Regions from separate parts of the Pontibacterium sp. genome, predicted to be linked through region 1. Evidence: predicted binding sites of a transcription regulator. Region 1 holds the regulator's gene; each other region holds the start of a gene.

Region 1 (5,750 bases):
GAAATGGAGCGAGGCAAAGAAGGCGTTGAGCTGGTTACCGCGTACGGCAATCAAGCCCACTTCCGCCAAAAGCCCGATACCGATAAGCCATATACCGACGCCTGGGGCGATACGATTATCTACAAAGTAGAGAAAGAACACCTCACACTTCAGAAAAACGCTAAAGTTATCAGCGACAAAGATACATTTACTGGTAGCCGCATACTCTACAACCTCAAAACTTCAGTTGTAGACGCGTATAGTGATGGCAAAGATGGCAGTAGCGGCCGGGTAGAGATGATCATCCAGCCCAAAAAAGATAAGGACGCTCAATGAGTAAGCTGCAAGCAACGCATCTTGCCAAAAGTTATAAAGGCCGCGAGGTCATCAAAGATGTATCCCTATCGATTAAAAGTGGTGAAATTGTTGGCCTGCTAGGGCCCAACGGCGCAGGCAAAACCACCTGTTTCTATATGATCGTTGGCTTGGTACGTGCTGATCGCGGACAGGTACTGATCGACGAAAAAGAGATCACTCGCCTGCCGATGCATGGACGTGCTCGCTGCGGTATCGGCTACCTGCCACAGGAAGCCTCGATCTTCCGCAAGATGAGTGTCCGGAACAATCTATTAGCCATTTTAGAAACACGACATGATCTGGACAAAAAGCAGCGCGAAACAAAAATGTTCGAGTTGCTCGAAGAGTTCCACATCACCCATATTATTGACAGCTTAGGCATGAGTTTATCCGGCGGCGAACGCCGACGCGTTGAAATCGCCCGAGCACTGGCCACCGAACCTTCGTTCATCCTGCTAGATGAACCGTTTGCGGGTGTCGACCCTATCTCTGTTAACGATATAAAAAGTACGATTAAGCATTTGCAAAGCAAGGGCATTGGCATCCTGATCACCGACCACAATGTTCGGGAAACGCTGGATATCTGTGAGAAAGCGTATATCGTGAGTGAAGGAACAATCCTCGCAAGTGGCGCTCCGGATGCTATTATGCAGAATAACGCTGTACGTGCAGCCTATCTGGGTGATACGTTTCAACTGTAAGTCATTATTCAAGCTGAACTTTTCTTTAACGCAGCACAGGTTTCTATCGAGTAGTTATGAAGCAAGCGCTACAACTCAAAATTGGCCAGCAACTCACCATGACGCCTCAGCTCCAGCAGGCGATCAGGTTGCTGCAGCTATCGACACTGGACCTGCAACAGGAGATTCAGGAAGCGCTTGAAAACAATCCGATGCTGGATGTTAATGAGGAAGGCGACACCGACACCCCGGCAAGTGAAGAAAAAAACACGCCGGACTCAGCCTCAGATACAACCCCGGATTCCGAAGTGACAGCTCACGCGGAACAGGAGCATACAGAAGAAGCTCAAGTTGCCGACGATAACTGGAATGATGAGATCCCCGCCGAACTCAGTACCGACAGCAGCTGGGATGACACCTTTCAGAGTTCAGCTCCAGGCAGTAGCCGAGACGACTCTGAAGGCACCTTCGAATCCAATGACACCGCAGAAGAAACGCTACAGGATCACCTCCACTGGCAACTGAACCTGACGCCTATGAGCGATCAGGATCGGTTAATTGCGACCAGTCTGATCGATGGTATCAACCCCGATGGCTACCTCACGGTTACACTTGAAGATATCCACGAACATCTGCGTCAACAGGATGGCATCGAGGAATTAGATCTGGATGAAGTCGAAGCAGTGCTGCGACGCATTCAACAATTTGATCCTCCTGGTGTATGCGCACGAGATCTCAGCGACTGCCTCGCAATTCAGTTGGAGCAACTCCCGGATGACACTGCGTGGAAAAAGCAGGCGCTGACAGTCGTCAGAAATTACCTGAAGTTACTTGGTAGCCACGATTACCGTCAACTGATGCGTAAAGCGAGGCTCAAAGAACCTCAGTTGCAGCAGGTCAGTCTGCTCATCCAGCAGCTGAATCCAAAACCCGGCGCATCAATTACCTCCAGTACCGCTGAATACGTGATACCGGATGTCATTGTCACTAAACAGCGCGGTATCTGGACGGTCAACCTTAACCCGGAAGTATCACCCCGCCTGAGAATCAATTCCGGCTATGCCGATCTGGTACGCAGGGCTGATAACAGCGCCGATAACAACTACCTGAAAAGCAACCTTCAGGAAGCGCGCTGGTTTATAAAGAGCTTGCAGAGCCGCAACGAAACCCTGATGAAAGTCGCAAACGAAATCGTTAAACGACAGGAAGGTTTTCTCGAGCACGGTGAGGAAGGGATGAAACCCATGGTACTGCATGACATCGCAGAAGCCGTTGAAATGCACGAATCAACCATCTCCCGTGTCACGACACAAAAGTACATGCACACCCCGAGAGGGATTTTTGAGCTGAAGTACTTCTTCTCCAGCCACGTAAACACCAACGATGGTGGAGCCGCCTCCTCTACGGCAATCCGAGCGCTGATTAAAAAACTGGTTGCCGCTGAAAATCCGGCAAAACCGTTAAGTGATAATAAGATCGCACAATTTCTGGACGAACAGGGATTTAAAGTAGCCCGACGTACAATTGCGAAATATCGGGAGGCAATGAGCATTCCGCCTTCTAATGAACGCAAGCGTCTGGTTTAATGGAAACGGAAACACAGGACGAATACAGTCACTGCCAATAGGAGAGACCTATGCAGATTAATATTACTGGCCATCATGTCGAACTGACTGAATCTATGAGTAATTATGTGCACTCCAAGTTTGAAAAACTGGGACGGCATTTTGACAATATCACCAACGTCCAGGTGACACTCAGCGTCGACAAAAAACGTCAGAAAGCAGAAGGTGATCTTCACCTTGCCGGCGGACAGATCTTTGCTGCTCACGAACATGATGATATGTACGCCTCTATCGACGGTCTTGTCGATAAACTGGACCGTCAGATCATTAAGCACAAAGAAAAACTCAAAAAACACAAATAAGTCATATCATTCTCAACACACCCTATGTTGATTCAAGAGCTACTGACGCCCTCGAGAACCCTATGCGGCTTCGAGGGCGGAAGCAAAAAACGTGTACTGGAAAAAACCAGTCAGCTAATCGCCGAGCAAAATCCCGGTCTGGAAGCTGATACTGTATTCTCAGGACTACTCGGCAGGGAGCGTCTAGGCAGCACCGGTATCGGTGATGGCGTGGCAATCCCCCACTGCCGGCTACAAGACTGTCAGAACGCCTTGGGCTACCTGATCACACTGGACTCACCGATTGATTTTGACTCAATTGATGGCAAGCCCGTAGATCTGATCTTCACCCTTGTCGTACCGGAAGAAGCCTGTGACGAACATCTTCAGACGCTGGCTTCAGCTGCAGAGCTGTTTAGTCAGGAGTCGGTACGCAGTGCCCTACGTAATACCAGTGATGATGCCGCTCTGTATACCGTCATTTCTGATCTGGGCAATTAACGAAATACCTCATCACACAGGCAGGAGGGGACATGAAGCTTGTTGTTATCAGCGGCCGATCAGGATCTGGTAAAAGTACAGCGCTTCAGGCGTTAGAAGATATCGGCTTCTACTGCATCGACAATCTTCCTGCGACCCTGCTGCCCTCACTGGTTGCTCAGATGACCAGTGATCCGCAGCATCCAGAGCACATTGCGATCAGTATTGATGCACGCAATTTGCTGAGCAATCTGGCGCAGCTTCCCACCATTCTCGAAGCACTGAAAAAAGATGAGCAGGAAGCACACTACGAAGTGCTTTACCTTGATGCATCAGAAGCAACTCTGCTAAAGCGCTACAGTTCTACACGCCGTAAACACCCTCTATCAGACGATAATCGCGGCCTGCTGGAATCGATTCAGCTCGAACAGCAGCTACTCGAACCCATCGCTAAAATGGCCGATTTGCGCATCGACACAACACGTCTGAACCTATACGACCTGCGTGATACGGTTAAAAGTCGCATTGCCGACCGCAGTGATCAGTCACTTGCAGTGCAGTTTGAATCGTTTGGCTTTAAACACGGTGTACCGTTGGATGCCGATATTGTTTACGATGTCCGCGTCCTGCCCAACCCATATTGGATTCCTGAATTGCGTCAATACTCGGGTCTGGACCAGCCTGTGATCAACTTTTTATCTGAATCAGATCAGGTGCAGGAGATGCAGGACCACATTACCGAGTATCTGGAATGCTGGTTACCACGCTTCGCCGCCAACAATCGCAGCTACATTACAGTGGCCATAGGCTGTACGGGGGGGCATCATCGATCAGTCTACCTGGCGACCCGTTTAGCTTCTCATTTTGAAAAACTTATGGATAATGTCCATGTCCGCCATCGGGAACTGAAGTGACAGACCTAACGACATGATCGAAAAGAAACTAGAAATCATCAACAAACTGGGCCTTCACGCCCGTGCAGCTGCGAAACTCACCGGCGTAACCGGCCGCTTCTCCAGCGATATAAAAATCGCCAAGGAAGGACGCCAGGTCGACGGCAAGAGCATCATGTCCGTTATGATGCTGGCAGCCAGCATCGGTACCGAGCTGATATTTTGCATCGAAGGTGATGACGAACAGGATGCGATGCAAGCCATCGAATCACTGGTCAACAATCGCTTCGACGAAGAAGAATAGGACGCCTCCAACAGCCCTCTCTCTTCATCTTCCCTCGATCCACAACCCATCCTCAGTGTCAGAGCAGCCAGCCCTTTCACTACATAAGATTGTTTCAATCCAGCGCGGCAATCAGGCTGGTTTAAACCTCTGCTTTTGCTACACTCCCCCGCACATGGGTTATTCCCCTCGTCACAATCCGCTATAATTGGGACAGATTGGAGCCTACCCTGTTTATCCTCCGGATTATGAGTTAACGCAGCATGAGTACATCAGCGCAGAGAACACAGTTTGAAAAGCTTGCAGATGCGCTGGATAGTGGCGAATTCCAACAGATTCGTTTTGTCCTCAATCATAGCCTGCGCCCGGCAGAAGTTGCCCGCCTGATTGAAAAGTCCCCGCCTAAGGAACGACAGATTCTCTGGAATCTGATCAATACAGACCTGGAAGGTGAAGTCCTTCAGGACTTAGGGGATGACGTACAAGCGGAAATTCTAAGCCGAATGGACGCAGCAGAAGTATTGGCGATCACCGAATCGCTGGATACCGATGACATGGCTGACGTCATTCAGCAGCTGCCGAACACGGTCATGAAAGAGCTGCTGCGGATTATGGACAAACAAAACCGCAAACGCGTAGAGCAGGTTTTGTCCTATCCTGAGGATACTGCCGGTGGCCTGATGAACACCGATACGGTCACCATCAGACCCGACATCTCGGTAGAGACGGTAATGCGATATATGCGCCGTCACAAAGAGATACCGGAAATGACCGACAGCCTGATTGTTGTCAGCCGAAAGGATTCCTATATCGGAATTCTGCCACTGACGAAATTGCTGGTCTCAGATCCGAATATCACCGTACGCGAAATCATGGTGACCGAAATCGAGCCTATTTCGGCCACCATGCCCGACAATGAAGTGGCCGTACTGTTCGAACAGCATGACCTGGTCTCCGCCCCGGTTATTGATGACGACGGTCGCCTGCTGGGCCGTATTACCATCGATGATGTCGTTGACGTCATCCGTGAAGACGCGGATCACTCACTGATGAGCATGGCCGGTCTGGACGAAGATGAAGATACCTTTGCGCCCGTCATGAAAACCACCCGTCGGCGTGCGCTGTGGCTGGGGATCAATCTGATCACCGCCTTTGTCGCATCAGCCGTGATT
Region 2 (5,750 bases), on a different contig from region 1:
CGGTGATTCATCCAGCATCATTTCGATGGATTGAATCGCCGTCTCCAGGCTCATCTTTTTACCCGCAGAGGGTTTATCCAGATCTTCTTTGTAGCAGTAGCTACAGCTCAGATTGCAACCGGTGTTTACGTTCAGCACCAGCGTATTGAGCGGGAACTGATCGACTGTCTTGACGGCGATCTCTTCGGTCAGGGGAGAACCGTCGCTGATCACCTCCAGCGCCATCAGTTCATGTACGGTTTCTGCAATCTGTTCAGCATTAAAGCTACCGCTCAAATGCTGCATCAGCTCCGGGCGTGTCCAGCGTTCAGCGCTGTTCTGTCCGCCGCGCAGCGTATCGATCACTTCGGCGGTGATCCCATCCAACTCAAACAGGGAGCTGGTTGGAATATGGAACATCAAACGCCGGTCGCTGACCTGCACCAGATGCAGATTCTGCTCTACAAGATTTATTGCAGCGGCCTGTACTTGGGTATTCATGGCAACCTCCTCGTCATACCTCGGTTAAACGTCAAATAATGGTGTCCCGCGCCTTATGGCAGCGGAGCATCATTCCAACGTTGAACCGTAACGATCAGTTGGCCGTCGCCCGTCAGGATCTGATCACCGTCTTGAACCTGAGCAACCACTTTCAGGTTGCCCGCATTGTTGGTAGACATGCGGCGCTCAGGGTTAGGGCCTGCATTACCCGGTGTAAATACACCGCTGGCTGCATTCATACGCCCTGCGAAATGCACATCGTTATCGGCTTTAGCCGCTTCATCGAAGGGCTCTACATGCCAACTGGCAGGCAGATAACCAATACGGATATCATCGTCGGTTCCGGCTTTTCCATCAGCACCCGCGCCCCACGCCTCAGCCTCAAAACGTGCCTGCACTTTTGGTGTGCTGCCGCCGTTGCCGCCGACACGGGCAATCGTAAAGGCGGGCATGACTTTGACCTGATCCACTTTGTCGTAGACTGCGAACTGGCCGCCATTAACAGCGCCTACAGAGACTCCGTTGGCAGATGTTTTTGCGCCTTTTGCTGCTTTTGCCAGCACCGTCACGCTATTGTAGGTACGGCTCAGCACTTTCTCTACGCTAACGCCTTTACCCAGTGATACACGCCCTTTCAAGCCACTGCCGACAATAGTGACTTCAGTTGATTCGCCTGATTTCAGGTTTTGCGGATACACCGCGATAATCTGACTATTTCCAGTGGTTGCTTTCGCAGCGGAGAACTCCATGCCACGTTCGTCGTGTGCCGTTTCAAAAACACGTCCGCTCAGGTTCATGCCGTCTTTGCTCGCAGCCAGTACCTGACGCATCTGTACGCCGCCAAGATCAATCTGGGCGCGCCATTCAAAGCCGGTGTAGACGATGGCGGAACCGAAACCTTTCAGGGGTGTTCCATCGGCCCACTGCCCCTCGACAGTCACGCTGTAACGATCAGCCTCCTGCTGCTCGACTTTCATCACACCGCTGCCATCACCTCGACCCGGCTGATGTACAGCAAAGCTCCATTCGCCCACGAAGTCTGGTTTTGTAGCTGCCTGCCACTGTTTCCAGTTGTCGTTGTCCATCGGGAACATCTTGGTGAGCTTAGGCACCATTTCATTCAGCGCTATCGGGAACCAATCACGGTCACGTGCCAGCGCCTGATATTCGGTTGACGGCCACTGCCCCAGATGGAAATGCACCAGATGCTCCCACTCCGCCGCCGGGCGACGTTGCAGGCCAACCCGCGCACCGGAATGACAGCGTGCACACATCTCCTCAAGCTGGCTGTCGTCAAAGACTTCCATGGTGTCTAACCGGCGTTCCATGGCGTAGCGGTAGTCCGTGGTTTCTTCCGGCGCCAAACCCTGACGGTCTGCCAGATATTTAACAACGGCGGAACGCTCATCATCGCTGATCTGTAAACCGTGCATCATCTGCATACGCCCAATCGTCATCAACCACCCTTCCGGCGTTTTACGCTGATGACTGATTCGGCTCCACTGAGGTGCTTTGCTGCTTTCCTCGGTGTGGCAAGCGAGACACTTGCTCTGCACAATCTTTACCGCTTCGTCTTGCGCAATCGCAGGTAACGCAGTGGTCGTTAGGGCTGCGGTAATCGCCAACGCTAACGGGCTTTTTATTATTGTGTTCAAGGCCAGACCTCCTTTTGTTTTTGTTGTCCGGTACCCACATGGACGGGATAACGGTGTATCTAACCTGTCCTCTCACGTAGCGAAGTGCGTGCCAAAAAATAAATATCTTTTAATTACAACCAGTTACCCATAAAACACGGGGTTTGGGGTATACCCGTATCGCACTGCACACTGTTCCATAACGCGACACTCTGTCGAAAATTGAGACACTGCGGCGACACCTCGCCTGCACAGTGCGTAAACGTGGAACTGACTCGTTTTTTGACACCCTGTCTCAGAATGTGACACTTAAATTCAGGTACCACCGAATTTAAAAAATTCAAAAAAACCAATAAATACAATGCGTTAAATATATTTTTCCTAAATGGCACGCCGTTTGCGCTATTGCTGTGACATTGCCAAAACAAAAACAAGAAGGTTTATCCATGATTGAAACTGATGCAGCGATGGCAGAAACAACTGCTTTTATTTCACGGGATCACAAGCTGTTCATCGGCGCTGAGCGATCAGCAGCACGTTCGGGCCGCACCATTGATGTCTATAACCCGGCGACAGGGAAAGTGATTACACAGGTGCCATCCGGCGATAAAGCGGATATTGATCTCGCGGTGGCGGCCGCACGTCAGGCATTTGATGATTCGGACTGGAGTCGCATGAAGCCCGGTGATCGCGAACGTCTGTTGTGGCGTCTGGCAGATCTGATTGAACAAAATTCAGAATTGCTCGGTGAAATTGAATCTATCGATAACGGTAAAAGTAAGGCGATTGCTCAAGGCGTCGATATTCGTTTGGCGGTCGATTTCCTGCGGTATATGGCAGGTTGGGCGACGAAAATTGAAGGCCAGACCGTAACGCCGAGCCTGCCATTTATGCCAGGCGCTGAAGTATTTGCGTGCACCATGCGTGAAGCGGTGGGCGTGGTGGGCGCCATTGTCGCCTGGAACTTTCCACTGCTGTTGGCATGCTGGAAGCTGGGACCCGCACTGGCAACCGGGTGTACCGTAGTACTGAAGCCCGCTGAAGAAACACCGTTGTCGGTATTGAAACTGGGTGAACTGATTCAGGAAGCAGGTTATCCGGCGGGTGTCGTTAACATCGTCACAGGTATCGGTCATGAGGCGGGAGCCGCCCTCTCATCCCATCCTGATGTCGATAAACTGACGTTCACCGGCTCTACCGAAGTCGGCAAGCTGATCGGCAAAGCAGCAATGGATTCCATGACCCGCGTAACGCTTGAATTGGGTGGTAAATCTCCGACCATTGTCATGCCTGATGCGGACCTGACCGTGGCTGCGCAAGGTGCGGCAAATGCGATCTTCTTTAACCATGGGCAGGTTTGCTGCGCAGGTTCCCGTCTGTATGTTCACAAGAAACACTTTGATCGTGTTGTGGCAGATGTCAGCGACATCGCGGCCAACCTGCCGTTAGGGCATGGTCTGGATGCGAACGCTCAAATGGGACCAATGGTATCCGCACGTCAGCAACAACGGGTGCAGGGCTATATTGATCAGGGTATCGCCGCAGGTGCACGTGCCACGGTTGGCGGCACCGCATATGACGGTGAAGGCTACTATGTAAAACCAACCGTTTTGGTCGATGTTGATCAGCAGTCTCTGGTAACACGAGAAGAAATATTTGGCCCGGTATTGGTCGCGATGCCGTTCGATGACATGGATGAAGCGATCCGTATCGCCAACGACAGCCAGTATGGGCTGGGTGCAAGTATCTGGTCCAACAACCTGTCCGAAGTTCACCGCATGATCCCAAGGATTAAATCGGGATCGGTCTGGGTGAACTGCCATACGGCGCTGGACCCTTCTCTGCCATTTGGCGGTTTTAAGCAATCCGGTCTTGGCCGTGAAATGGGGCGTGAAGTCATCGAACATTACACCGAAATGAAGTCGGTTGTGATTAACCTTTAATCCTCCCCCTTAGTCACTCCCCGTCGGAGGCTGCTGACACCAACAGGCATTAGTAGTCTCCGATCACAACATGCTCCCCGTCGTCATTCACGTATAGACCAGATTTTGCGTCTAAGCTGCAATAAGGGGATAAAAGGAGAGCATGATGAAGCGTCGTACAGTGGTTACCGGTCTACTATCCACGCCCTTCTGGGCCTGTTTTCCCAACTTAAGCGCCACATCACAGCAGGCAGATCTGGTTTCGGCGTTGATACATACGCCGCGTAGTACGTTAACAGCAGATGTTGTGCAGCAGATTCGTAATGGAAGTATCCGTAAACCTGCGCTGATTAAAGCACTACTCAGTGCCGGGGTGTCACATATCGAGCCTCGCCCGGTTGGTTTTAAATATCATGCTGTGCTGATGGTCGATGCTGCACGACGCTTATCTTTGCAAGCCGAGGGGATCACCAGCTGGATCCCTATTCTTTGGAACGTTGATTACTTCAAGCACAGTCAGGCACGTAGTTTGCGGATATCGGGCTGGACACTGGAAGACGCCAACGCACAACTCCCCCTTATTGGACAGGCCCCAGACCTTTTTACACGATCAATGCAGACGAAACAGTGGCAGCAAGCTGATCAGGCCATCACACGTATGGCCCGCTCCGGCAGTATGTACGCCGCGTTTGAACTCATGTTGGAATGGGCGGTTAAGGATTTTCACTCCATTGGTCACAAAGCAATATTACTGAGCGGTGTAGTGCGCTGTTTGGAATACAGTGGTTGGGATGGCAGTGAAACGATTCTGCGCGGTGTAACTTATGCCTTGCTCGCTGATGGCAATGTAACAGCCGATAAGGAAAAAGGCTGGTGGGAAAAGGATTACCCCGAGAACCTGCGTTTAACCCATAAAATTCCCGGCTCGGCCTTTTTACCTGCGGCTCCAGAAAAAGATACCGAACATTTACTGAAAAAGGTGCGTCAGCTGGATGCAAGATCCAGCAGCGAGCTAGCGGCTGAACGGTTGCAGCAAGGGCTACCGATGCAATGCGTCTGGGACTCCGTATTCCTTGCCGCAGCAGACGCCGTTATGAATCGTCCGAATATACCGATGCTGCACTGTATCACTGTGTCGCATGCTCTTTATAGCTTATGGCAGCGGACCACCAACACAACCATGAGACGAGTCATTCCGTTGCAGGCACTTAGCTATATCGTGCAAATGAAGCAGCAGCGGCCTGGCAGCGAATGGAATAATCTTGATATTCTGGACCTCAAAGCAGAGTCACCCAATTCAGCATCGTTAGCAAATCAGCTGGATCAATTAGGCAGCACTATAGGGACTGATCATATTGAAGCACGGGACCTGTTGCGGCGATATCCACTCAACGATGGCTGGTGGACGCTAAAGCAGCAACTGAACAGCTGGCTGCTCTCTAAATCCAACAAAGCCCATGACTTTAAATATGGTGCCGCCGTACTGGAAACGGTTGAATGGATATCACCCCATTGGCGAACACCCTATCTCGCGGCATGTTCGCGACTATTGATGGGCGAGAATATGCCGGACAGTAACGAAGGTCAGAACATCGACGAGTGGCTGGGCGGGGCATTCAGCTGACCGCTTTGTTTATTGATCAGAGATCTGTTCCAGCAAAGCTCGAAAAATTCTTAGATGTTCTTCAAAGGAAAATGTCGCGTCCTCGCAATG
Region 3 (5,350 bases), on a different contig from region 1:
CGAATACGATCTTCTGAGCTGCTGCCACCTCGGCTGAATCGACGACTATAGCTGCAGATGTCATATTGCACAGGCTTTTGTCAGCGCTATTTTGTTTTTGTGCGCCTGCAAAAATGATCACTAAATTTTCCTAATGCTATCCCTGTAAATGCCGCTATATCTGCATGCCTATGAGGCCTATTTCTTATGCTGCATCTGCGTTAACCGCACTGTAATAGGGCTCCTCTAGGCTCGGATTACAAAACACTCTCCTTACAGGTATTTGCAATGAGTAATAAGCTGTCTCTGGAAGGCCGTAAAGGCCTGGTTGTTGGTATTGCGAACGACAAAAGCATCGCCTATGGCTGTGCTCAATCGTTGAAAGAGCTAGGCGCTGACCTGTGTGTGACTTATATGAATGAGAAATCACTGCAGTACATGGGGCCATTAGCTGATCGCTTAGGGGCGGAGCTCATTTTGCCATTAGATGTAAGCTCTGAAGCTGAAATGGATGAGTTGTTTCAAGCGATCGAGCGTACGTGGGGCAAACTTGATTTTGTTGTTCATTCCGTTGCGTGGTCACCCTTGGAGGAGCTGCATGGTCGATTGACGGACAGTACATCGGAGGGATTTTGTAAGGCTATGGATATCTCTTGCCACTCTTTCATTCGAATGGCCAAACGGGCTGAAGGCTTGATGAAAGACGGCGGGACGTTGGTCACCATGAGTTACTACGGTGCAGAGAAGGTTGTAGACCATTACAACATGATGGGACCGATCAAAGCGGCATTGGAAAGCTCTACCCGCTATCTGGCGGCAGAGCTAGGCGAAAAAAATATTCGCGTACACTCGATTTCACCCGGCCCGATGCCCACCCGAGCAGCTTCAGGCATTGATCAATTTGATCAACTGATGGAGCAGTCCATTGAGCGTTCTCCGCTCCATAAATTGGCGACACCTGAAGATGTTGGTAACCTGGTGGCGTTTCTGATCAGCGATTTGGGCCAGAGAATGACCGGTAATCTTGTGTATGTGGACGCAGGCGACAATATTATGTCCTGATAGAGGATAGGCATCAGGAGATAAGACAGCAGCGTCTATGTGCTCTGTAGTTAACACACAGAGATTGATCGTTTCAATTCGGAAGGATTCGTAAAAGGCTCCGTACCCGACGCAAAAAATGACCAACGCACGACCAAATTTGGGTACGGAGAAAGGCCTTGATGTCAGATCTCAAGGCCTGAAACCAGCAGGTTAAGCTGCCGGGGATGCAAGAACTGTGTGCGCTTCCAAGTGCCCTTCCTGCGCTTGTAGCATGTTGCGGAACAGATTACGCATGTGCTTGATGGGCATGCTACCGCGGTGGTCTAAATTCATGGGGCCGTCGTGAAACAGGCGTGGATCCATCATATCCAGGTCATCGTCGATGATTGGTCTGAAATCCATCTGATCAAGAATATCCTTTTGCAGGTCTACCCCTGGTGCAATTTCAATAAGCTTTAAACCTTCTGGAATCAGTCGGAAAACGGCTCGCTCGGTAATAAACATAACGGTTTGTCCGTTACGTATCGCGGCTTCCCCGTTAAAGGTAACTTGCTGAACGCTCTGGCGGAATTTTCGAATAGATCCGTTGCTGATTATCTTTAGATTGTGCTCTTCAATTTCCAGAGTTTGACGACCTGAAGTGAACGTACCGAGAAAATAGAGATCCCTGGTATTCTGAGTAATGTTTATGAAGCCGCCTGCGCCTGCTAGTTTGTTGCCAAAACGGCTGACATTTACGTGTCCTTCCGGGCATGTTTCAGCAAGCCCTAAAAAAGCCTGATCCAGGCCACCACCGTCATAAAAATCAAATTGCGCGGGCTGATCTATGATCGCATGCGCATTGGTGACTGCGCCAAAACTTAGGCCACTGGCGGGCTGGCCCCCGATCCCCCCGGGTTCCACTGTCAGAGTAAACTCACTCAGCCGTCCCTCTTCGGCAGCAACCTGAGCTACAGTTTCGGGCATTCCAATGCCCAGATTAACCACCGAGCCTTTGCGCAGCTCCATCAGAGCACGACGGCCAATAACCTTGCGGGCATCCAGTGCCATGTTGCTCGTGCTGTCCTCAGAGACGCGGATATCCCCACAGTAAGCGGGATTAAACGGTTCCGAGAAGGTTTGCAGATGATCTTCGGCAGGTGACACCACTACATGGTCGACCAAAATGCCAGGGATGCGCACCCGGTCAGGTGTCAACTGATGTTGATCGGTGATCCGTTCTACCTGCACAATCACCTTGCCGCCGCTGTTTCTTACAGCTTGGGCAATGGCAAGCGCCTCCAGGGGCAAGGCTTCACGCTCCATTGATATATTGCCTTTGTGATCGGCAGTTGTGCCGCGTAATAGAGCAATGTCGATGGAAAAGCCTTTGTAGAACAACTGCTCCTCACCCATGATTTCGATCTGCTCGACGAGATTTTCCTGCGAAATATCGTTGATCTTTCCGCCTTCATATCTCGGGTCGACAAAGGTGTTGAGACCGACATGGGTCACGGTACCTTTTTTGCCAGCAGCGATATCGCGGAACAGATGGCATATGACGCCCTGAGGAAGATTGTAAGCTTCGATTTTGTTATCCAGAGCCAATTTTCCCAGTGTGGGCGCTAAGCCCCAATGGCCACCTACAACTCGCTGGACCAGCCCTTCATGGCCAAAATGATTGAGACCTTTCATCTGCCCATCGCCTTGTCCTGCGGCATACACTAACGATAGGTCACGTGGATGGCCTTCTTTCAGGAAGCGTTGTTCAATGGCTTTGGCCAGATGTTCAGCAAACCCTATACCAATAAAGCCGGCGGTCACCACAGTGCTGCCGTCAGGGATCAGTTGTGCCGCAGCCGCAGCAGAAAGGATGTAGTCGCTCATACTCTCGCCCATCTGTTCTTTTTATTTTGGATAGCGTTAATCTGAGCAAGGGGCGAGCCAAAAGTCTTTTAAGTTATGTAAAACAAAGAGTTATGTAGGTTTCTGTCAGCAGTATATTTAGACTGGCTGTTGAAGTGTATGAGATATCATTCAGTTGTGTCTGGTTATTGTATTGAGATGCAGACATTGTAAGGATTGGATAAAGCTCATTGCTGGTTGCAACGTTTCAGGCGTTCGTAAAATGTAGCGCGTGAGATACCCAAATTACGGGCGGCTGCCGATTTATTACCCCCCGATTGAATCAAGGCTTGCTCCAGAGCGATACGTTCGGCCTGTAAACGGTGATCATTCAGGCTTTCTGGTGTTCGGGAAGGGGGAGGCGAGAGTTCGCTCTCAGAGGGCAGATCGTCTAGTGCCCCCAGATCGGCAGGTTCGATCTGCTGACCTTCGGCCATCACGCAGGCGCGTTCCAGGCGGTTACGTAATTCGCGTACGTTCCCTGGCCAAGGGTAGGAAAGCAGCCATGATTGGGCGGCTGCTGAAAGGGATAGTGCAGGTAGTTGAGTGTCCTTTTGAATTTGTGGAAGTAGCTTCTCACTGAGCATTAAGACATCGCTGTTGCGCTCTCTTAGGGGAGGTAATCGCATGGGTAGGACGTTAAGGCGGAAATAGAGGTCTGCCCTGAATTCTCCGGTATCGACCAGCGCACGAAGGTCTTTGGCCGTAGCGGCGATCACTCTCACATCCACTTTCTCCAGACGGTTGGAGCCCAATGCTTCGACTTCACGCTCCTGCAACACTCGTAGCAACTTGCTTTGCATAGGCAGTGGCATTTCAGCGATTTCGTCGAGGAAGAGAGTCCCACCATTCGCGAGCTGAATTTTCCCCTGGCGCCCTTTACGGTCCGCACCGGTATACGCTCCGGGCGCTGTGCCAAACAGCTCCGCTTCAACCAAGGATTCAGGCAGCGCGCCCATGTTAATGCCAACAAATGGTCCGTGGCGGCGGGGAGATGCGTGGTGAATACCTTGTGCGAGTAACTCCTTCCCAGTGCCTGTTTCACCTAACAACAGCAGAGTGGTGTCCAGCTGTGCGGCGCGCAGGGCCTGGCGTTTTAACAGGTGCATGGATTCTGATTCACCCAGTAGATCATCCAGTGCGTATTTGGACGGGCGGATCAGGTTCTCTGATTCAAACTGGCGGCGAAGACGGGCGAATTTATCAAACAGCGGCTGTAAGCTGTCCAGGTCGTCGTAAAACACGAAGCCTAGTGCGCCCATGATCTCTTTGTTGGCATTCTTCAATGGCAACCGGGTGACCAGACACCAGCGACCGTTGATGGACATCAGATCTACAAATACCGGCTTGCCGCTTTTCACCACTCTGGGCATCTGCGTTGTTGGCAATACGGCCTCAATATTCTGACCTATGAGGTTGGCATCAGCAGAGATCCCCATCAGATGGCAATATTGATCGCTGATCCAGGCAATACGGCATTCTGCGTCAATCGCAATTGATCCCTGGCAGAGGTTGGACAGCAACTCCAGCAGATGTTGGTTGTCCGCGTCGATATTGAGGATCTCTGAGAGGTGTTGCATACCAGTCCCTATTGAGTGCTCAGTACAGTGTATGAATACTCATACTACCGTATTTTGAGCATGCAGGTGCTGTATGGTATGACGCATTTTTCTTAAGGGGCTGGATGCTGAGGTGTTTCTCGTCGCCAACAAATATCGGCAAAAGAATTGAAATGCAGACTAATTCCTTATCCAGTTAAAATTGGATTGGTCGTATTTTATTTAAGGGCTGCGAGGTATTTATTATGATCAATCCGTCTTAATTGACGCAGTATATTTGCTTGTTTTGCGGCCAGGCGAGGACTGGGAAGGCGTGCTTTAAACTGAGATGGTGCGGGTAAAACCGCTGCCAACAGCGCCGCGTCGTAGTGGTTAATATGCTGGATCGGTTTGTTCAGCTGATAGATGCTACCTCGCTTAATGCCGTAGTCTGAGACGCCAAACTGAGCAATATTCAGGTAGACCTCTAGGATTCGGCGTTTATCCCAGATCAGCTCAAGGAGCATCGCCAATGGGATCTCAAGCGCTTTTCGGACATAGCTCCTGCCTTCCCAAAGAAATAGATTTTTGACTACCTGCTGAGTAATGGTGCTTCCACCTCGGGATTTCTTTCCCTGAATAGCATTGGTCACTGCCTCAGATGTCGCCTGAAAGTCGACGCCATGATGCGATGGGAATTTCTGATCTTCGGAGGCAATAACGGCGAGCTGTATATTGAGAGGGATATCTTCAATATCGATCCACTCAAACTTTACCGCTTCCTTCTTATTATTAAAAACATGCTTAATATTGTGGGTGATCATAAATGCACTGGTTGGAATATTAACCCATTTAAATGTGGTCATGAGCAGCAAAATAATTCCAAGGAATGTCGCGCATAAATA

The links. The regulator sigma-54, encoded in region 1, starts transcription at its own class of promoters, with help from an activator protein. The targets are predictions, from matches to a motif close to TGGCACNNNNNTTGCTNT.
Region 2: the regulator sigma-54 is predicted to act here: its motif matches at 2,212-2,229, upstream of peaA (quinohemoprotein amine dehydrogenase subunit alpha).
Region 3: the regulator sigma-54 is predicted to act here: its motif matches at 2,932-2,949, upstream of ABYW01_RS12540 (acyl CoA:acetate/3-ketoacid CoA transferase).

What each region holds. Positions count from the first base shown of each region.
Region 1 covers NZ_JBFGYC010000011.1:17,103-22,852, forward strand. The annotation lists gene lptA (lipopolysaccharide transport periplasmic protein LptA) at 1-315, shown strand, start outside; gene lptB (LPS export ABC transporter ATP-binding protein) at 312-1,037, shown strand; gene ABYW01_RS01585 (RNA polymerase factor sigma-54) at 1,094-2,602, shown strand; gene hpf (ribosome hibernation-promoting factor, HPF/YfiA family) at 2,653-2,943, shown strand; gene ptsN (PTS IIA-like nitrogen regulatory protein PtsN) at 2,968-3,423, shown strand; gene rapZ (RNase adapter RapZ) at 3,456-4,316, shown strand; gene ABYW01_RS01605 (HPr family phosphocarrier protein) at 4,330-4,599, shown strand; gene mgtE (magnesium transporter) at 4,842-5,750, shown strand, end outside.
Region 2 covers NZ_JBFGYC010000033.1:6,568-12,317, forward strand. The annotation lists gene peaB (quinohemoprotein amine dehydrogenase maturation protein) at 1-480, opposite strand, end outside; gene peaA (quinohemoprotein amine dehydrogenase subunit alpha) at 534-2,135, opposite strand; gene ABYW01_RS03525 (aldehyde dehydrogenase) at 2,561-4,057, shown strand; gene ABYW01_RS03530 (hypothetical protein) at 4,203-5,660, shown strand; gene ABYW01_RS03535 (nucleoside 2-deoxyribosyltransferase) at 5,670-5,750, opposite strand, start outside.
Region 3 covers NZ_JBFGYC010000246.1:74-5,423, reverse strand. The annotation lists gene ABYW01_RS12550 (hypothetical protein) at 1-121, opposite strand, end outside; gene fabI (enoyl-ACP reductase FabI) at 268-1,041, shown strand; gene ABYW01_RS12540 (acyl CoA:acetate/3-ketoacid CoA transferase) at 1,234-2,889, opposite strand; gene ABYW01_RS12535 (sigma-54 interaction domain-containing protein) at 3,096-4,487, opposite strand; partial or broken gene mtgA (monofunctional biosynthetic peptidoglycan transglycosylase) at 4,685-5,350, opposite strand, start outside.